DNA from 2 places in the Spirillospora sp. NPDC127506 genome. Region 1 is predicted to be linked to the other one. Evidence: riboswitches for the same ligand, from Rfam matches in the RefSeq annotation. Region 1 holds a riboswitch; the other holds the start of a gene.

Region 1 (7,883 bases):
GGCGGCCCGCGAGCACCTGCTCGGCCTGCAGTCCCCCGAGGGCTGGTGGAAGGGCGAGCTGGAGACCAACGTCACCATGGACGCCGAGGACCTGCTGCTGCGCCAGTTCCTCGGCATCCGCACCGCGGAGGAGACCGAGGAGGCGGCGCGCTGGATCCGCTCGCAGCAGCGCCCCGACGGGACGTGGGCGAACTTCCGCGGCGGCCCCGCCGACCTGTCCACCACGATCGAGGCGTACCTCGCGCTGCGGCTCGCCGGCGACCCCGCCGACGCCGACCACATGCTCGCCGCGGCCAAGTACGCGCGGGACGCGGGCGGCATCGAGGGCAGCCGGGTCTTCACCCGGATCTGGCTGGCGCTGTTCGGGCAGTGGTCGTGGGACGACCTGCCGGTCATGCCGCCCGAGCTGATGTTCCTGCCGAGCCGGGTGCCGCTGAACGTCTACGACTGGGCGTGCTGGGCGCGGCAGACGATCGTCCCGCTGACGGTCCTCGGTTCGCTGCGGCCCGTCCGGCCGCTGCCCGTCGACCTGGCGGAGCTGCGCACCGGCGTCGCCCCGCCGGACGACGCGAAGGGCTGGGGGCGCGTCTTCAACGCGCTCGACCGCGTCCTGCACGTGTACGAGAAGGCGCCGGTGCGCCCGCTGCGCCGGGCCGCGATGCGCCGCGCCGCCGACTGGATCATCGCCCGGCAGGAGGCGGACGGCTGCTGGGGCGGGATCCAGCCGCCCTGGGTGTACTCGCTGATGGCGCTGAACGTCCTCGGCTACGACCTCGGCCACCCGGTCGTCGAGCGCGGGCTCGCCGGTCTGGAGCGGTTCACGATCCGGGACGAGAGGGGCCGCCGGCTGGAGGCGTGCCAGTCGCCGGTCTGGGACACCGTCCTCGCGATGAACGCGCTCGCCGACGCCGGCGCCGCCCCCGACGACCCGGCGCTGGTGCGCGCGGCGCGCTGGGTCATCGGCGAGGAGGTCCGGGGCCCGGGGGACTGGTCGGTGCGCCGGCCCGGCCTCCCGCCGGGCGGATGGGCGTTCGAGTTCGACAACGACGTCTACCCCGACACCGACGACACCGCCGAGGCGATCATGGCGCTGCGCCGGGTGTCGCTGCCGGAGGCGGAGGCGCCCATCGAGCGGGCCGTCCGGTGGCTGGAGGGCATGGCGTCGAAGGACGGCGGCTACGGCGCGTTCGACGCCGACAACACCCGCGAGCTGTGCACCAAGCTGCCGTTCTGCGACTTCGGCGCCGTCATCGACCCGCCGTCCGCGGACGTCACCGCGCACGTCGTCGAGGCGCTCGCCAAGGAGGGCCTCGCCGAGTCGACCGTGGTCAAGCGCGCCGTCGTCTGGCTGCTGAAGGCGCAGGAGGCGGACGGCTCGTGGTTCGGGCGCTGGGGCGCCAACCACGTGTACGGGACGGGCGGCGTGGTGCCCGCGCTCATCGCCGCCGGGGTCCGCCCGGAGAAGCCCGCGATCCGCCGCGCCGTGGCCTGGCTGGAGGAGCACCAGAACCCCGACGGCGGCTGGGGCGAGGACCTGCGCTCCTACGACGACCCCGCGTGGATCGGGCGCGGCGAGTCGACCGCGTCGCAGACGGCGTGGGCGCTGCTGGCGCTGCTGGCCGCCGGGGAGCGCTCCGCCGCGGTGGACGCCGGCGTGCGCTGGCTCGTGGAGAACCAGCGCCCGGACGGGAACTGGGACGAGGACCAGTTCACCGGCACCGGGTTCCCCGGCGACTTCTACATCAACTACCACCTCTACCGGCTGGTGTTCCCGATCAGCGCCCTGGGCCGCTACCTGAGGGGAGCCACATGAGCGGGCTCGTGGTTTGCGCGGCGCTCGGTGTCGAGGCCCGCGCCGTCGCCCGCGGCGGCCTGCGCGTCGTCCGCACCGGGATGGGGCCGGCGAAGGCGCGGGCCGCCGCCGCGGGCCTCCCGGAGCACGACGCGCTCGCCGTCGCCGGCTGCGGCGGCGCGCTGGACGAGCGGCTCCGCCCCGGCGACCTGTTCGTCGCCACCGAGGTGCGGGGCCCGTCCGGGACGGTGCCGTGCCGGACGGCGGAGGCGCTCGCCGGGCTGCTGGAGCGGACGACCGGCGCCACCGTCCACCGGGGGCCGCTGGTCACCGTGGACCACATCGTCTCCGGGGCGGAACGCGCCCGCCTCGCCGCCGGCGGGGCGATGGTCGCCGACATGGAGTCGGCGGAGCTGGCCGCCGCGGCGGGGGACCGGCCGTTCGCGGTGGTGCGCGCCATCGTCGACACGCCCGGCCGCCCGCTGGTCAGCCCCGCCACGCTCACCGGCGGGACGGCCGCGCTGCGCCGGCTGCGCACCGTCGGCCCGGCGCTGCGCGAGTGGGCGGCCGCCGCCGGCCCGCGCCGGCTGCTGCTCGCCGGGCCGCGCTCGTTCTGCGCCGGTGTGGAACGGGCCATCGAGATCGTGGAGCGCGCGCTCGACCTGCACGGCCCGCCCGTCTACGTGCGGAAGCAGATCGTCCACAACACCCATGTGGTGGACGACCTCGCCCGCCGCGGCGCCGTCTTCGTCGACGAGCTCGACGAGGTGCCGCCCGGCTCGGTGACGGTGTTCTCGGCGCACGGCGTCGCGCCCGCCGTCCGGGACGAGGCCGGGCGGCGCGGGCTGCGGGTCATCGACGCGACCTGCCCGCTCGTGTCCAAGGTGCACGCGGAGGCCCGGCGGTTCGCCGCCTCCGGTCACCTGGTCGCGCTGATCGGGCACGCCGGGCACGAGGAGGTCGAGGGCACCCTCGGCGAGGCGCCGTCCTCGACCGTCCTGGTCGAGACGCCGGACGACGTGGCGTCCCTGCCGGCCGGCCGGCCCGTCGCCTACCTCACCCAGACCACCCTCGCCGCCGACGAGGCGGGCGAGGTGGCGGCCGCCATCACCGGCCGGTTCCCGGACGCGGTCGGCCCGCACACCGACGACATCTGCTACGCCACCACCAATCGGCAGCGGGCCGTCGCCGGCGTCGCCCGCGACAGCGACCTCGTGCTCGTCGTCGGCTCGGCGAACTCGTCCAACTCCCGCCGCCTCGTCGAGGTGGCCGAGAGCCGGGGCACGCCCGCCGTCCTCGTCGACGGTCCCGCGGACGTCCCGCTCGGGCGGCTCAGGGGCGCCCGCGTCGTCGGCCTGACCGCGGGCGCGTCCGCCCCGCCGGCCGTGCTGGACGCGGTCGTCGACGTCCTGCGCGGGCTCGGGCCGGTCGAGATCAAGGAGCACACGGTCACGGTGGAGACGACCGAATTCACCTTGCCAAAGGAGGTCCGAACACAATGAGCATGCCGCTTCGCCAGAGCCTTCGCATCGGGACCTACATCCTCCGCAACAAGCTCCGCGGCCGGGAGAAGTTCCCCCTGATCGTCGAGCTGGAACCGCTGTTCGCGTGCAACCTCGCCTGCGCGGGATGCGGGAAGATCCAGCATCCGGCCGACGTCCTGAAAAGGCGCATGCCGGTCGAGCAGGCGGTCGCCGCCATCGAGGAGTGCGGCGCGCCGATGGTGTCCATCGCCGGCGGTGAACCGCTCATGCACCCGAAGATCCACGAGATCGTGGACGAGCTCGTGAAGCGCAAGAAGTTCGTCTTCCTGTGCACCAACGCGGTGCTCATTCCCCGCCACATCGACAAGTTCAAGCCGTCGCCGTACTTCGCGTGGGCGGTGCACATCGACGGGCTGCGGGAGCGGCACGACGAGTCCGTCTGCAAGGAGGGCGTCTTCGACGCCGCCGTCGCCGCCGTGAAGGAGTGCAAGCGGCGCGGGTTCCGGGTCACCACCAACACGACGATCTTCAACACGGACACGCCGCAGAGCGTCATCGACGTGATGAACTACCTGAACGACGACCTGCAGGTCGACGAGATGATGATCTCGCCGGGGTACGCCTACGACAAGGCGCCCGACCAGGAGCACTTCCTCGGCGTCCAGGAGACCCGCGAGCTGTTCAGCAAGGCGTTCGCCGACGGGAACCGCAAGCGCTGGCGGCTCAACCACTCGCCGCTCTTCCTGGACTTCCTGGAGGGCAAGGTCGACTTCCCCTGCACGGCGTGGGCGATCCCGTCCTACTCCCTCTTCGGCTGGCAGCGCCCCTGCTACCTGATGTCGGACGGCTACGCCCAGACCTACCAGGAACTCCTCGACGAGACCGACTGGGACGCCTACGGCCGGGGCCGGGACCCGCGCTGCGCCAACTGCATGGCGCACTGCGGCTACGAGCCGACCGCGGTCATGGCCACCGTCGGCTCCCTGAAGGAGTCCATCAGGGCGATACGCGACACCTGACCGGACCGCCCGGAGAGCGGGGGATCGGCCCCACTCTCCGGGCCGGGACGCTCGTCAGGCGTCCTTGAGCTTGACCGGCCGGTAGGCCTTGTACTCGCTGCCGGGGTCCAGGCCGTAGTCGCGCGTCCGGTGGTCGGTGCCGTACCGTCCCCGCTGCTCGTACGCCCAGTACTCCGTGTGCTCCTTGTCGGCCCACTTCTCGAAGATGACGACGTGCCGCGTGGTGTTGGTGCCCTGGGCGTCCATGACGAGGTCGCCCTTCTTGAGCTCCGACATCTTGATGCGCTCGGTGTACCGCGACGACGTCAGCCCGACCGTGTTCGGCCCCGGCTTCGGCAGCCGCAGGGCCATGGAGACGAATCCCGAGCAGTCCCTCCGGTAGCCGTCGCGGTAGCCGGTCTGGCTGTAGGGCACCCGGTCCGCGGAGTGCGGGTTCCACGTCTTGGCCCGCTCGATGACCCGCGACCGCTCGTCCTTCTCCCGTTCGACGGGCGCGGCCTTGCGCGGTTTCGGAACCGTGTGGACGGCGGCGACCGCGGCGCTGCCGTCGTCCGGTGCGTCCGCCGCGTGCACGGTCGTGGCCGCCACACCGAACACGGCGAGGCCGACCAGTGCGCCGTTGGCGCTGGGGCTCAGGCCGCGACGGCCCGAACGTTTGCTGTGCTTGCCTTTCAAAGGGGGGCTCCTTCTTCCATGAGCCGCCTACCGGGTTAGCTGACGGGTTCGGGCGTGGAAGTCGCCCTACGGCCATGGGAGAGGCCGATTCACCCCAGTGAGGGTGGGTCCCCGGCTCCGCGCGACGGCGGACTCGGCGGTTGCCGCTGCGATCCTGAGGGCACGTCGGCCCCGTGCACGGGACCCCTGTCCCATGCGGCGAAAGAGCGGCGCTGATGTTGTAAGGCCCTTCCGAGGCGACCGCCTCAGGGCCGCGCGACACGTGGATCGTGTCGCCCGTCCATCCGTGTGCCGGACGGGACAAGAACGCCTGGTGAGCGCCTTGCCGGGCGCCAAGCTAACGCAGATCGCCAAGCCAAGGCAAACTCCCGCAAAATCAAACCCCCAGCTCAACCCCCTGACGCACCTGTCCGCCAACGCCTCCAAGCCCCTCGCGGCGGGCGTTCCCGGCCGCTCCCGGCTCGGCTCCGTGATCTACGCCACGGCGGGGAGCCGGACCTGCGGGACATTCAGCGGATTCCAGAGGTGTCCAGCCTTTCGTTCATAGGGAGCGGCCTCCTGGTGGGCTGGTCAGGTCCCGCCGGCCGGGACCTGAACGCCCGGGCCGGTGCCGCGTTCGGCGGCGAGAAGGGCACCTCACCCACCGATGAATGGAGCAGCCGTGGCCCATGACGACGGCAGGCAGTACCAGACGGGTGGCCGGCCGGTCCACCCGCCCGGCCCCGGTGCGCCCGCGTCCCGGCCCGCCACCACCTACATGGGGTTCTACTTCTGGTACTGGTGCGGCGTGACCGTGCTCCTCCTCATGGGGAGCCTGTTCTTCCTCGCCCACGACCTGGTCGGCACCGGTCTGCTCGGGCTCCTGATCGCCGGGCTCTCCGCCCTCTACGCCCGCTACCTCTACCGGGGCGGCCGCTACCGGATGATGTTCATCATCTTCTGAGGGGGCGGCGCCGGGCTCAGCCCGTGCTCAGGCAGCCGTCGGTCGTGCCGCCGGACGGCACGAGCTGCGCGTCGCCCCAGACCGCGTCGTGCGACTTGTCCGGCGGCTCGGTGCCGTTCTCCGCCGCGATCAGGGCGGTTCGCAGGTTGAGCGTGGTGTAGGGGGAGATGTCCTCGTCGAAGACCGCGGGCTTGCGCGGGCCGGCGTTCCTCGTCGCCACGACCTTGTCGTCGCCCAGCAGGGTGAATTCGATGGTCACGTTGGGCGGATCCTCGTCCGGGACGCCCGCCAGCGCCTTGAAGCGCGAGTATTTCGCGGCGGTCGTCAGAGTGATGGTGGCGGGTCGGCCGATCACACTGAGCGCGACGTAGACGCTCCTGGCGCAGGGCCGGCCGGTGATGCGCGCGCCGCGGCGCCTGAACCAGCCGGTCTGGGGCTCGTGCAGCTGGCTGCTCGGCAGGTCGCGCAAAAAGACCGGCGCGCGCGCCGTGGCCGGAGCGCCGACCGCCTGCACCGGTTCGGACGGCTCGTAGAACCGTCCCCCGGGAACCTGCGTCGAGACGTGCGCCACGAGCAGGCCGTCGACGACGACGATGAGCACCGCCCCCAGGACGGCGGTCACCCCGCCCGTGTTGATGTTGAGGCGGGTTTTGCGCACGTTGGTGGTGTTGATGTCGCGGCCCGCCGCGTTGACCGTTGTCTGCACCGAGGGACGGCGCGCACCGCGCCCCACGATCGCCGCGATCAGCACCATGGCGCCGGCGAACCCGCCCCAGTACCAGTCGCCGCCCAGCACCCGTCCCGCCGCGCAGGCCCCCGCGCACGCGAGCACGATGAAAGCCGCCTTCGCCATCGTGCGGCGCGGCCCGCCGCTCTTCCGACCGCTCATCGGCGCGCCCCCGTTTCTCCTCGGCTCGCACGGCCGCCGTTCCCCAGGGTCCGATCGGCCGGTGATCTCCGCGCGCGTGCGCGTCCGCTCCGCCGTGCTCGGCCGAGCAGGGGTCAACCCTGCTCAAGACCGCCGCGGGCGGTCAACGCGGAAAGGAGCCGGCGTCGACCCCGCCTCCGCACTCGGGAGTGAGCCCTTCAGCTGGAATTCACCGCGAATGCGCAGGTCAGCGGGAAATGTGCACCGCCGCACCAATGAGAGAGGCCCTGGGCGGACGTTCTGGGAGAGCCGGAACGGCGTTGCACATTACTTGCCGGTATGGCGCACGTGCGCCATTGCGGCTCTACGAGCAGACCTTCGCGGCGACGGCGGCCTCGGCCTCCGTCAGGGAGCGGAGAACGGCCGGATCGAAGCCGCCCGTCGGAAAGCCGGTCGTGCCGACGGAATGGAACATCTTCTCCCGGCCTCTCTGATCGTGGGCGGCCCGGCCGGACGCGGCCTGGCGCGGCGAGATGACGAGGCCATCGGAGCCCGGGGCTCCCGGCGGTCCGGCGGACGCGGCGCGGCACGGTCAGAACTGGCCGCGGAACCTGGCGATGACGTCGCCGACCTTCGCGTCCGGCTCGCTGCTGCAGCTGTAGCGGATCGCGGGCGGGGCCAGCGGGCTGCCCGCGCCGGAGACGCCCTTCTCCCGGGCGATGTCGATGATCGCGTGCTGCTGGGTCTCGGAGTCCGCGTCGAGGAACTCCGCGCACGTCGAGTCGGCGGTGATGGCGTCGGAGGTCGCGGCCTTGACGATGAAGACGAAGACGAACAGCGCGGCGATCGCCCCCGCGGCCAGGAGCACCAGCCCGCCCGTGTTGATGGTCGTCTTCTTCTCGTTGGTGGTGGTGATGTCGCGGCCCGCGGCGGTGATGCCCCTCCCGGTGACGTTGCTCAGGGTGACGCGGCTCGACCAGGACGAGGCCGGGGCGGCCGACCGCGCGCGTCCCACGGCGTCCCGCAGCGCCGCGGCGAAGGCGGCGTCGGTCTCGGCCGCGTGCCGGAGCAGGTCCTGGACGAGCGAGCTGTTGCCCGGGTC
Region 2 (7,883 bases), on a different contig from region 1:
ACCACGTTCGAGCAGTGGCCGTTCGGCGTGAAGATCGCCAAGGGCAAGGAGCAGCCCGGCGACCTGGTGTTCTTCAACTCAGGCCCGGGGACGTCGCCGAACCGCCCCGGGCATGTCGGGATGGTCATCGGCAAGGGCAAGATGATCGTGGCGAGCTGCTCGACGTGCGTGCCCGCGATCGGCGTGAAGTCGTACAAGCGGTCGGACTGGGTGGGCGTGACCCGCCCGCTCGCGCGGCCCGACTTCAAGCAGAAGGTCAGCGAGCTGGCCGCCCGGCGGCCCTGACCCGCGGCGTCAGCGGAACCGCCGGCCGCCGGCCGCCAGCAGGATCTCGCGGAGCGCGTCCGCGGCGGCCCGCACGTCCCGTTCCGGCACCCGCGCCATGACGTCCTCGTGCGCGTCCCCGGCCGCCTTCAGGGCGCGCTCGGTGACCCGCAGCCCGTCCGCCGTGAGCCGCACGAACCGGCTGCGGGCGTCGCCCGCGTCGGCCTCGCGTTCGATGTAGCCGACCCTGTGCAGCCGCTGCAGGACGTTGCTCGTCCCGCCCGAGGTGAGGAACGCCGACCGCGTCAGCTCGCTGGGCCGCAGCCGGTAGGGCTCGCCCTCGCGCCGCAGGACGGTCAGCACCTCGAACTCGGCGTAGGTCAGCCCCAGGTCGGCGAGGGCGGGCCGCATGGCCTGCTGGACGAGCATGGCGATGCGTCCGGCCCGCTTGCCGACCTCCAGCATCGCGATGAGCGGCTCGGACAGCCCGTCCCGCCGCCACGTCGCGGCCACCGCGTCGACGTCGTCGCGGCGCTCCCCGTCGTCTCCCTGCACGTCCCCGAGGATACTGACTCGCCATATTGCTTTTTTAAAAGCTTTTCCTTAAGCTTTCTCGCATGACACCGACTGTACTCCTCCGGAACGGCGTCGTCATCGACACCGCACCCGCGCCCACCGTGCTCGGGAAGGCCGACGTCCTGGTCGAGGACGGCCGCATCGCCGCGGTCGGCCCCGGCCTGGCCGCACCGCCGGACGCCGAGGTCGTCGAGGCGGCGGGGAAGCTCGTCCTGCCGGGCTTCGTCGACACCCACCGCCACACCTGGCAGGCGGGGATCCGCGCGACCGTCCCCGACGGCACGCTCCCCGCCTACCTGGAGCGCGTCCTCGGCGAGCTGGCGCCCCGCTACCGCCCGGACGACGTGTACGCCGGGACGCTCGCCGGCGTGCTGGAGTGCCTCGACTCCGGCATCACGACGCTGGTCGACTGGTCGCACATCCAGCTGAGCCCCGGCCACACCGACGCGAACGTCGAAGCGCTCCGCGCATCGGGCATCAGGGCGGTGTTCGGCTACTGCTACGGCGGCGACGGCGGCCCCGGCGCGCTGGCCGCCGAGACCCGCCGCGTCCGCGGCGAGTACTTCGACGCGCCCGCCGGGACCCTCACCATGGCGATGGCGGCGCTCGGCCCGGAGATCGCGGGTGAGGAGCGGGCGCTGGCCGAGTGGCGGCTGGCCCGCGACCTCGGACTGCCGGTCACCGTCCACATGGGCGGCCACGGGCCCGAGAGCGCCGCGCGCGGCCTCGCCTTCCTCGCGGACGCCGGGCTCCTGAAGCACCCGACGACCTACGTCCACGCCAACCACTACACCGGCGAGGAGTTCGAGCGGATCGCCGGCAGCGGCGGGACCGTGTCCGTCGCACCCGCGATCGAGGCGGCGCTCGGCATCGGCCCCCCGCCCACCGGACGGGCCCGGAACGCGGGCGTCCCCACGGGCCTCGGCGCCGACACGGTCGCGAGCGGGCCGGGCGACATGTTCAGCATCATGCGGGCCGCCTACTTCCTGGAGCGGGGACGCCCCGGCGGCGCGGGCCTGGGGTTCACCGCCGCGGACGCGCTGCGCATGGCCACCATCGAAGGGGCCGAGGTCGCCGGCCTGGCGGACGTCACCGGGTCGCTGACCCCCGGCAAACACGCCGACATCCTCGTCCTCAGCGTCGACACCGGCACCGCCGCGGCCCACGACCCCATCGCGGCGGTGGTCCTGTCGGCGGACACCCGCAACGTCGACACCGTCCTCGTGGGCGGCCGGGTCGTCAAGCGCGGGGGAGTGCTCGGCGGCCACGACGTCCCGGCCCTGCTGGACTCCCTCTCGGAGTCCGCCGCGCGCCTGACCCGCCGATAATCGCACGGGAAAGCCGGGGGCGCGTGGCATGCTGATCGGCGTGGAGCCCGAGATGACCGTCCGCGTCGCGGACGAACTGCTGATGTTCCTGCCCGCCACCCGGCGCAAGAGCGTGAACCAGGTGCCCTGCGACGGGACGTCGACGCTGGGTCACCTCGTCGAGTCGCTCGGGGTGCCGCTCACCGAGGCGGGCCCGATGACCATCGGCGGCGAACCCGCGGAGCCGTCCACCCGCCCGCGCCCCGGCGACGAGGTGCACGTGGCGGCGGTGCCGCGCCCCCAGCCCGTCCCGCTGGAGCCGGGCCAGGACGCACCGCGCTTCCTGCTGGACGTCCACCTCGGCACGCTCGCGCGCCGCATGCGCCTCCTCGGCCTCGACACCGCCTACCACAACGACATGGACGATCCGGCGCTGGTCGTCCAGGCCAACGAGGAGCGCCGCGTCCTGCTCACCCAGGACCGCGGCCTCCTCCGCCGCCGCGCCCTCTGGGCGGGCGCCTACGTCCGCGGCTCCCGGCCCGACGACCAGCTCCGCGACCTCCTCGACCGGTTCGCGCCCGTCCTGCGCCCCTGGACGCGGTGCACCGCCTGCAACGGCGAGCTCGTCCCGGTCGACAAGCGCGAGGTCGAGGGCGACCTCGAAGCCGGGACGCGCCGCAGCTACGACGTCTACGGCCGCTGCGCCGGCTGCGGGCAGGTCTACTGGCGCGGCGCGCACGGCGGCCACCTGGAGGAGATCGTCCGGGAGGCGACGCGGCTGGTCGGCGCCGCACGGGACGGCGGCAGGCCGGAGGCCGCCATGACGGAGAGGGGCTGATGGCCATCGCTCTCGTGGTCGTGGGCGCGGCGATCATCGCCGGCGGGCGCCTGCTGAGCGCGCAGCGGGCCGAACCGCCGCACATGGCGGGCGGCTGGGAACTGCCGGGCGGGAAGGTCGACCCGGGCGAGTCCGACGAGGACGCGCTGGTCCGCGAGTGCGACGAGGAACTGGCGATCAAGATCCGGCTCGGCCGCCGCGTCGGCGGCGACTGGACGCTCAGCGAGCGGGCGCTGCTGCGCGTCTGGACCGCCGAGATCATCGAGGGCGAGCCCCGGGCCCTGGAGCACCTGGCCCTCCGCTGGCTGACCCCGCCGGAGCTCTACGACGTCGACTGGCTCCCCGGCGACCGCCCGGTGATCGACCTGCTCGCCCGGGAGCACTTCAGCTGAGGCCCGGCCGCCCTCCGGGCGTCGGATCGCGCGGATGAGTTCGGGGGCTTCCCGCCGCGCCGCAGGAAGCCCCCGACATCCGTGGGGGCGCCGCGCCCGTCAGGAGATGCGGTTGGCGCCCGCGTAGTCGGAGCGGTCCGACAGCTTGGAGATCTTCACCACGTCGCCGGTCTGCGGAGCGTGCAGGAACTTGCCGTCGCTCAGGTAGATCCCCATGTGGTGCAGGTTGCTGCCGAAGTACACGAGGTCCCCGGAGCGCAGCTGGCTGCGCGGCACCTTCGTGCCCAGCTGGTAGAGGTCGCCGGTGTAGTGGGGCAGGCCGGGCTTGCCGACCTGGGCGTAGGCCCACACGACGAGGCCGGAGCAGTCGAAGCTGTTCGGGCCGGCGGCCGCCCACACGTAGGGGGAGCCGATCTTGCTGTAGGCCTTGCGGGCCATCTTGGCGGGCAGGCCCGAGCCCTTGATGCTGGCGGTGAGGCCGGTGCGCGGGTCGCGGGCGTGCGTGGTGGAGAGCTTGTCGAGGCGCTTCATCACCTCGGTGACCTTGGCCTTGGCCTGCGCGCGCGCCTTCTTGGCGTCCTCCCACGCCTTCTTGACCTGCGCGGTCTTGGCCTCCGCGGTGCGCTGGGCGGCGTCGGCCCGCTGGATCTGCTTCTGCAGGGCCTTGACGGCGGCGGCCTGGTTCTGGGTGAGGTAGGCGCGCTCGGTCAGCCCCTCGGCGGAGCCGTCGGAGCCGAAGATCGCGTCGGGGGCGCCGGCCATGTAGGTGGCGGCGGCCATCCGCCCGAGCTGCTCGCGGGCCGGGCCGGCCTGGGCGCGCAGCACCTGCGCGTTCTTGGCGGCGTCCTGCTCGGCCTTCTGCGCCGCCTTCAGGTCCACCCGGGCCTTGTTGTACTTCTCGGTGAGGATCTCGGCCTCTTCGTTCAGCGCCTTGAGGCTCTTGCGCAGGCCCTTCTCCGTCGTCGGCGTCGGGCTGGGCGCGGTCGCGGCGGCGGCCAGGCGGAGCGGCGGCGCGGCGTGGGCGGCGACGGGGGCGGTGGCGCCGAGGCCGATCAGGAGCAGGGCGGCGGTGGCGGCGGGCGCGAAGCGCCGCCGCCGGCGGGGGTCCGGTGCCAAGCCGGTGTTCTCCTCTCCTCACGCGCCTACCGGGTTAGCTGACGGGTTCGGGCCAGGAGTCGCCCTACGGCGCACCGCCCTGCGGCGCGTCGATTCACCCCGAGGGTTGGGTCCCCGGTTCTCCCGGCGGGCGGGAGATTCGGCGTGCCGGTCGCAGCCCCGGGGAGTGGGGCTCCGGACGACCGGATCTCGGGCAGATTACAAAGGATGAGCAAAGTTGGCGAATCGGGGCGCGTGTGACCGCGTGTGAAGGGTGGGAGGACGCGGCCGGGATGGGCCGGGCACCGCGGCGCGTAGAATGGAGTGCTGCCGCTTTTCTGCGGCGACTCTCCTGAAACCTCACGCAAGGTAACCCGCATGCCCATCTCCACCCGCGACGACCTCCGGAACGTAGCGATCGTCGCCCACGTCGACCACGGGAAGACGACGCTGGTCGACGCAATGCTCTGGCAGTCCGGGGCCTTCCGCGAGAACCAGGACGTCGACGACCGGGTCATGGACTCCAACGACCTGGAGCGCGAGAAGGGCATCACGATCCTCGCGAAGAACACCGCCGTCCGGCACAACGGGCTGACGATCAACATCATCGACACCCCGGGCCACGCCGACTTCGGCGGCGAGGTCGAGCGCGGGCTGTCCATGGTGGACGGCGTCGTCCTGCTGGTGGACGCCAGCGAGGGGCCGCTCCCGCAGACCCGGTTCGTGCTGCGCAAGGCGCTCGCCGCGCGGCTCCCGGTGATCCTCGTCGTGAACAAGACCGACCGTCCCGACGCCCGCATCGACGAGGTCGTGGACGAGACGTACGAGCTGTTCATGGACCTCGACGCCGACGAGGACCAGATCGACTTCCCGATCGTGTACGCGTCCGGCCGGGCCGGGCGGGCGTCGCTCGACAAGCCCGCCGACGGGGAGATGCCCGCCAGCGCCGACCTGGAGCCGCTGTTCCAGGTCATCACCGAGACGATCCCGGCGCCGTCCTACGACCCGGACGCGCCGCTGCAGGCGCACGTGACGAACCTGGACGCCTCCAGCTACCTCGGCCGGATCGCGCTGTGCCGCGTCCACGCCGGGACGATCAAGAAGGGCCAGCAGGTCGCCTGGTGCCGGCACGACGGCAGCATCGAGCGCGTCAAGATCACCGAGCTGCTGATGACGGACGCGCTCACCCGCAAGCCCGCCGACGACGCGGGGCCGGGCGACATCATCGCGATCGCCGGCATCCCGGAGATCATGATCGGCGACACCATCGCCGACCCCGACGACCCGCGCCCGCTGCCGCTGATCACCGTGGACGAGCCCGCGATCTCCATGACCATCGGCACCAACACCGGGCCGATGGCCGGCCGCGAGAAGGGCACCAAGGTCACCGCCCGCATGGTCAAGGACCGCCTCGACCGCGAGCTGGTCGGCAACGTGTCGATCAGGGTGCTGCCGACCGAGCGCCCGGACGCGTGGGAGGTGCAGGGCCGCGGCGAGCTGGCCCTCGCGATCCTCGTCGAGAACATGCGCCGCGAGGGCTACGAGCTGACCGTCGGCAAGCCGCAGGTCGTCGCGAAGACCATCGACGGCCGGAAGCACGAGCCGGTCGAGCGGCTCACCGTCGACATCCCCGAGGAGCACCTCGGCGCCGTCACGCAGCTCATGGCCGTCCGCAAGGGCCGCATGGAGCACATGACGAACCACGGCACCGGCTGGGTCCGGATGGAGTTCCTCGTCCCGGCGCGCGGCCTGATCGGGTTCCGCACCGAGTTCATGACCGAGACGCGCGGCACCGGCATGGCGCACCACGTCTTCGAGGGCTACGAGCCCTGGTTCGGCGAGCTGCGCACCCGCCCGTCCGGGTCGCTGGTCGCCGACCGCGCGGGCGCCGCCACCGCCTACGCGATCACGAACCTGCAGGAGCGCGGCACGTTCTTCGTCGGGCCGGGCACCGAGGTGTACGAGGGCATGATCGTCGGGGAGAACTCCCGTGCCGACGACATGGACGTCAACATCACCAAGGAGAAGAAGCTCACGAACATGCGGTCGTCCACCGGCGACGAGCTGGAGCGGCTCACCCCGCCGCGGATCCTGTCGCTGGAGGAGGCGCTGGAGTTCTGCCGCGAGGACGAGTGCGTCGAGGTGACGCCCGCGAACGTCCGCATCCGCAAGGTCGTGCTGGACGCCAAGGAGCGCGAGCGCATGCGCGCCCGCACCAAGCGCGCCGGCTGACCCGCCGGCGAGCGGCCTGAGCGCGAAGGAGGCGGCCCCGCGGTTCCGAGAACCGCGGGGCCGCCTCCTTGCATGCGGGTCACTTCAGCTGGACGGTCCCCGTCACGTCGGCGGCCAGGCGGAGCTGGTCGCCGTCGCGGAGAGGCGCCTCCACGCCGCGGGGGAGCCGCTCGCCGTTGACGAACGTCCCGTTGGTGGAGCCCTCGTCCCGCACCCAGGCCGTGCCGGACGGGTCGAGCCAGACCGTCGAGTGGCGCCGCGACACGTTGTCGTACTGCGTGAACGTGGCGGCCACCGGCGACTGGCCCGCGTCCCGGCCGAGCACCAGGTGCTGGCCGACGGACACCTTCAGCTCGCCCGTGGGGAACTGCACCCGCAGGACGGGCGTGCCCTGCTTGGGCAGGGGGCGCAGGCACGAGTCGCACTGCGCGGCGCCCGGGTTGCTCAGCACCGCCTCGCAGTACGGGCACATGAACGCCGTGCTGTCGGGGGCGGGGGGACGCTGGCCCTGGTTGTGGTCGGGCGGCAGCAGCGTCGCCTCACGGCCGTGCGGCGGCAGCGGCGGCCCGCCGTGCTGCGGCCCGCCGTGCGGGGGCGCGCCGTGCGGGGGCTGCCCGTGCTGCTGGGGCGGCGGGCCGAACTGGTGGTCCGCCGGGCCCGGCTGCGGCGCGCCGTACTGGTCCTGCTGCGGAGCCCCGTACTGGTCCTGCGGGGCGCCGTACTGCTGCTCCTGGGGAGCGCCGTACTGGGCCTGCTGGGGGGCGCCGTACTGGTCCTGCGGGGCGCCGTACTGCTGCTCCTGAGGCGGCGGGTACTGCGGCTCGCGCTGCCCGTACTGGTCGCCGCCGGGCTGCTGCGGCTGCGGCGCTCCCCACTGGTCCTGGGGCTGCTGCGGCTGCGGCGGCCCCCACGGGTCGGCGGGCGGCTGCTGGTGCTGCATCGGCGGCTGGCCCCCGTGCTGCGGCCCGCCCGGCTGGGGGGCGCCGTGCTGCGGCTGCCCGTGCTGCGGCTGGCCGTACTGGCCGGGCCCCGGCTGGCCGTGCTGCTCCTGCCCCTGCTGGGGCATGGGCGGACCCCACGCGTCCGGCTGCTGCTGCTGCGGCGGGCCCCACGGGTCCTGCGGCTGCGCGGGCGGGCCCGGCTGCTGGTGCTCCGGGGCCTGCTGCCCGTACGGGTCGT

What was found. A riboswitch is a leader RNA that binds a small molecule or an ion and turns the genes downstream of it on or off. The one in region 1 is predicted to bind cyclic di-AMP.
Region 2: linked by a shared signal. The riboswitch ahead of ABTW95_RS05780 (C40 family peptidase) and the one ahead of ABTW95_RS00825 (NlpC/P60 family protein) in region 1 are both predicted to bind cyclic di-AMP.

Annotation. Positions count from the first base shown of each region.
Region 1 covers NZ_JBEORG010000001.1:187,550-195,432, forward strand. The annotation lists gene shc (squalene--hopene cyclase) at 1-1,813, shown strand, start outside; gene ispH (4-hydroxy-3-methylbut-2-enyl diphosphate reductase) at 1,810-3,294, shown strand; gene hpnH (adenosyl-hopene transferase HpnH) at 3,291-4,295, shown strand; gene ABTW95_RS00825 (NlpC/P60 family protein) at 4,350-4,970, opposite strand; cyclic di-AMP (ydaO/yuaA leader) riboswitch at 4,979-5,119, opposite strand; gene ABTW95_RS00830 (hypothetical protein) at 5,632-5,913, shown strand; gene ABTW95_RS00835 (NPCBM/NEW2 domain-containing protein) at 5,930-6,802, opposite strand; gene ABTW95_RS00840 (hypothetical protein) at 7,374-7,883, opposite strand, start outside.
Region 2 covers NZ_JBEORG010000003.1:291,574-299,456, reverse strand. The annotation lists gene ABTW95_RS05805 (C40 family peptidase) at 1-285, shown strand, start outside; gene ABTW95_RS05800 (MarR family winged helix-turn-helix transcriptional regulator) at 295-819, opposite strand; gene ABTW95_RS05795 (amidohydrolase family protein) at 882-2,168, shown strand; gene ABTW95_RS05790 (Mut7-C RNAse domain-containing protein) at 2,197-2,985, shown strand; gene ABTW95_RS05785 ((deoxy)nucleoside triphosphate pyrophosphohydrolase) at 2,985-3,377, shown strand; gene ABTW95_RS05780 (C40 family peptidase) at 3,477-4,493, opposite strand; cyclic di-AMP (ydaO/yuaA leader) riboswitch at 4,501-4,648, opposite strand; gene typA (translational GTPase TypA) at 4,851-6,704, shown strand; gene ABTW95_RS05770 (FHA domain-containing protein) at 6,784-7,883, opposite strand, start outside.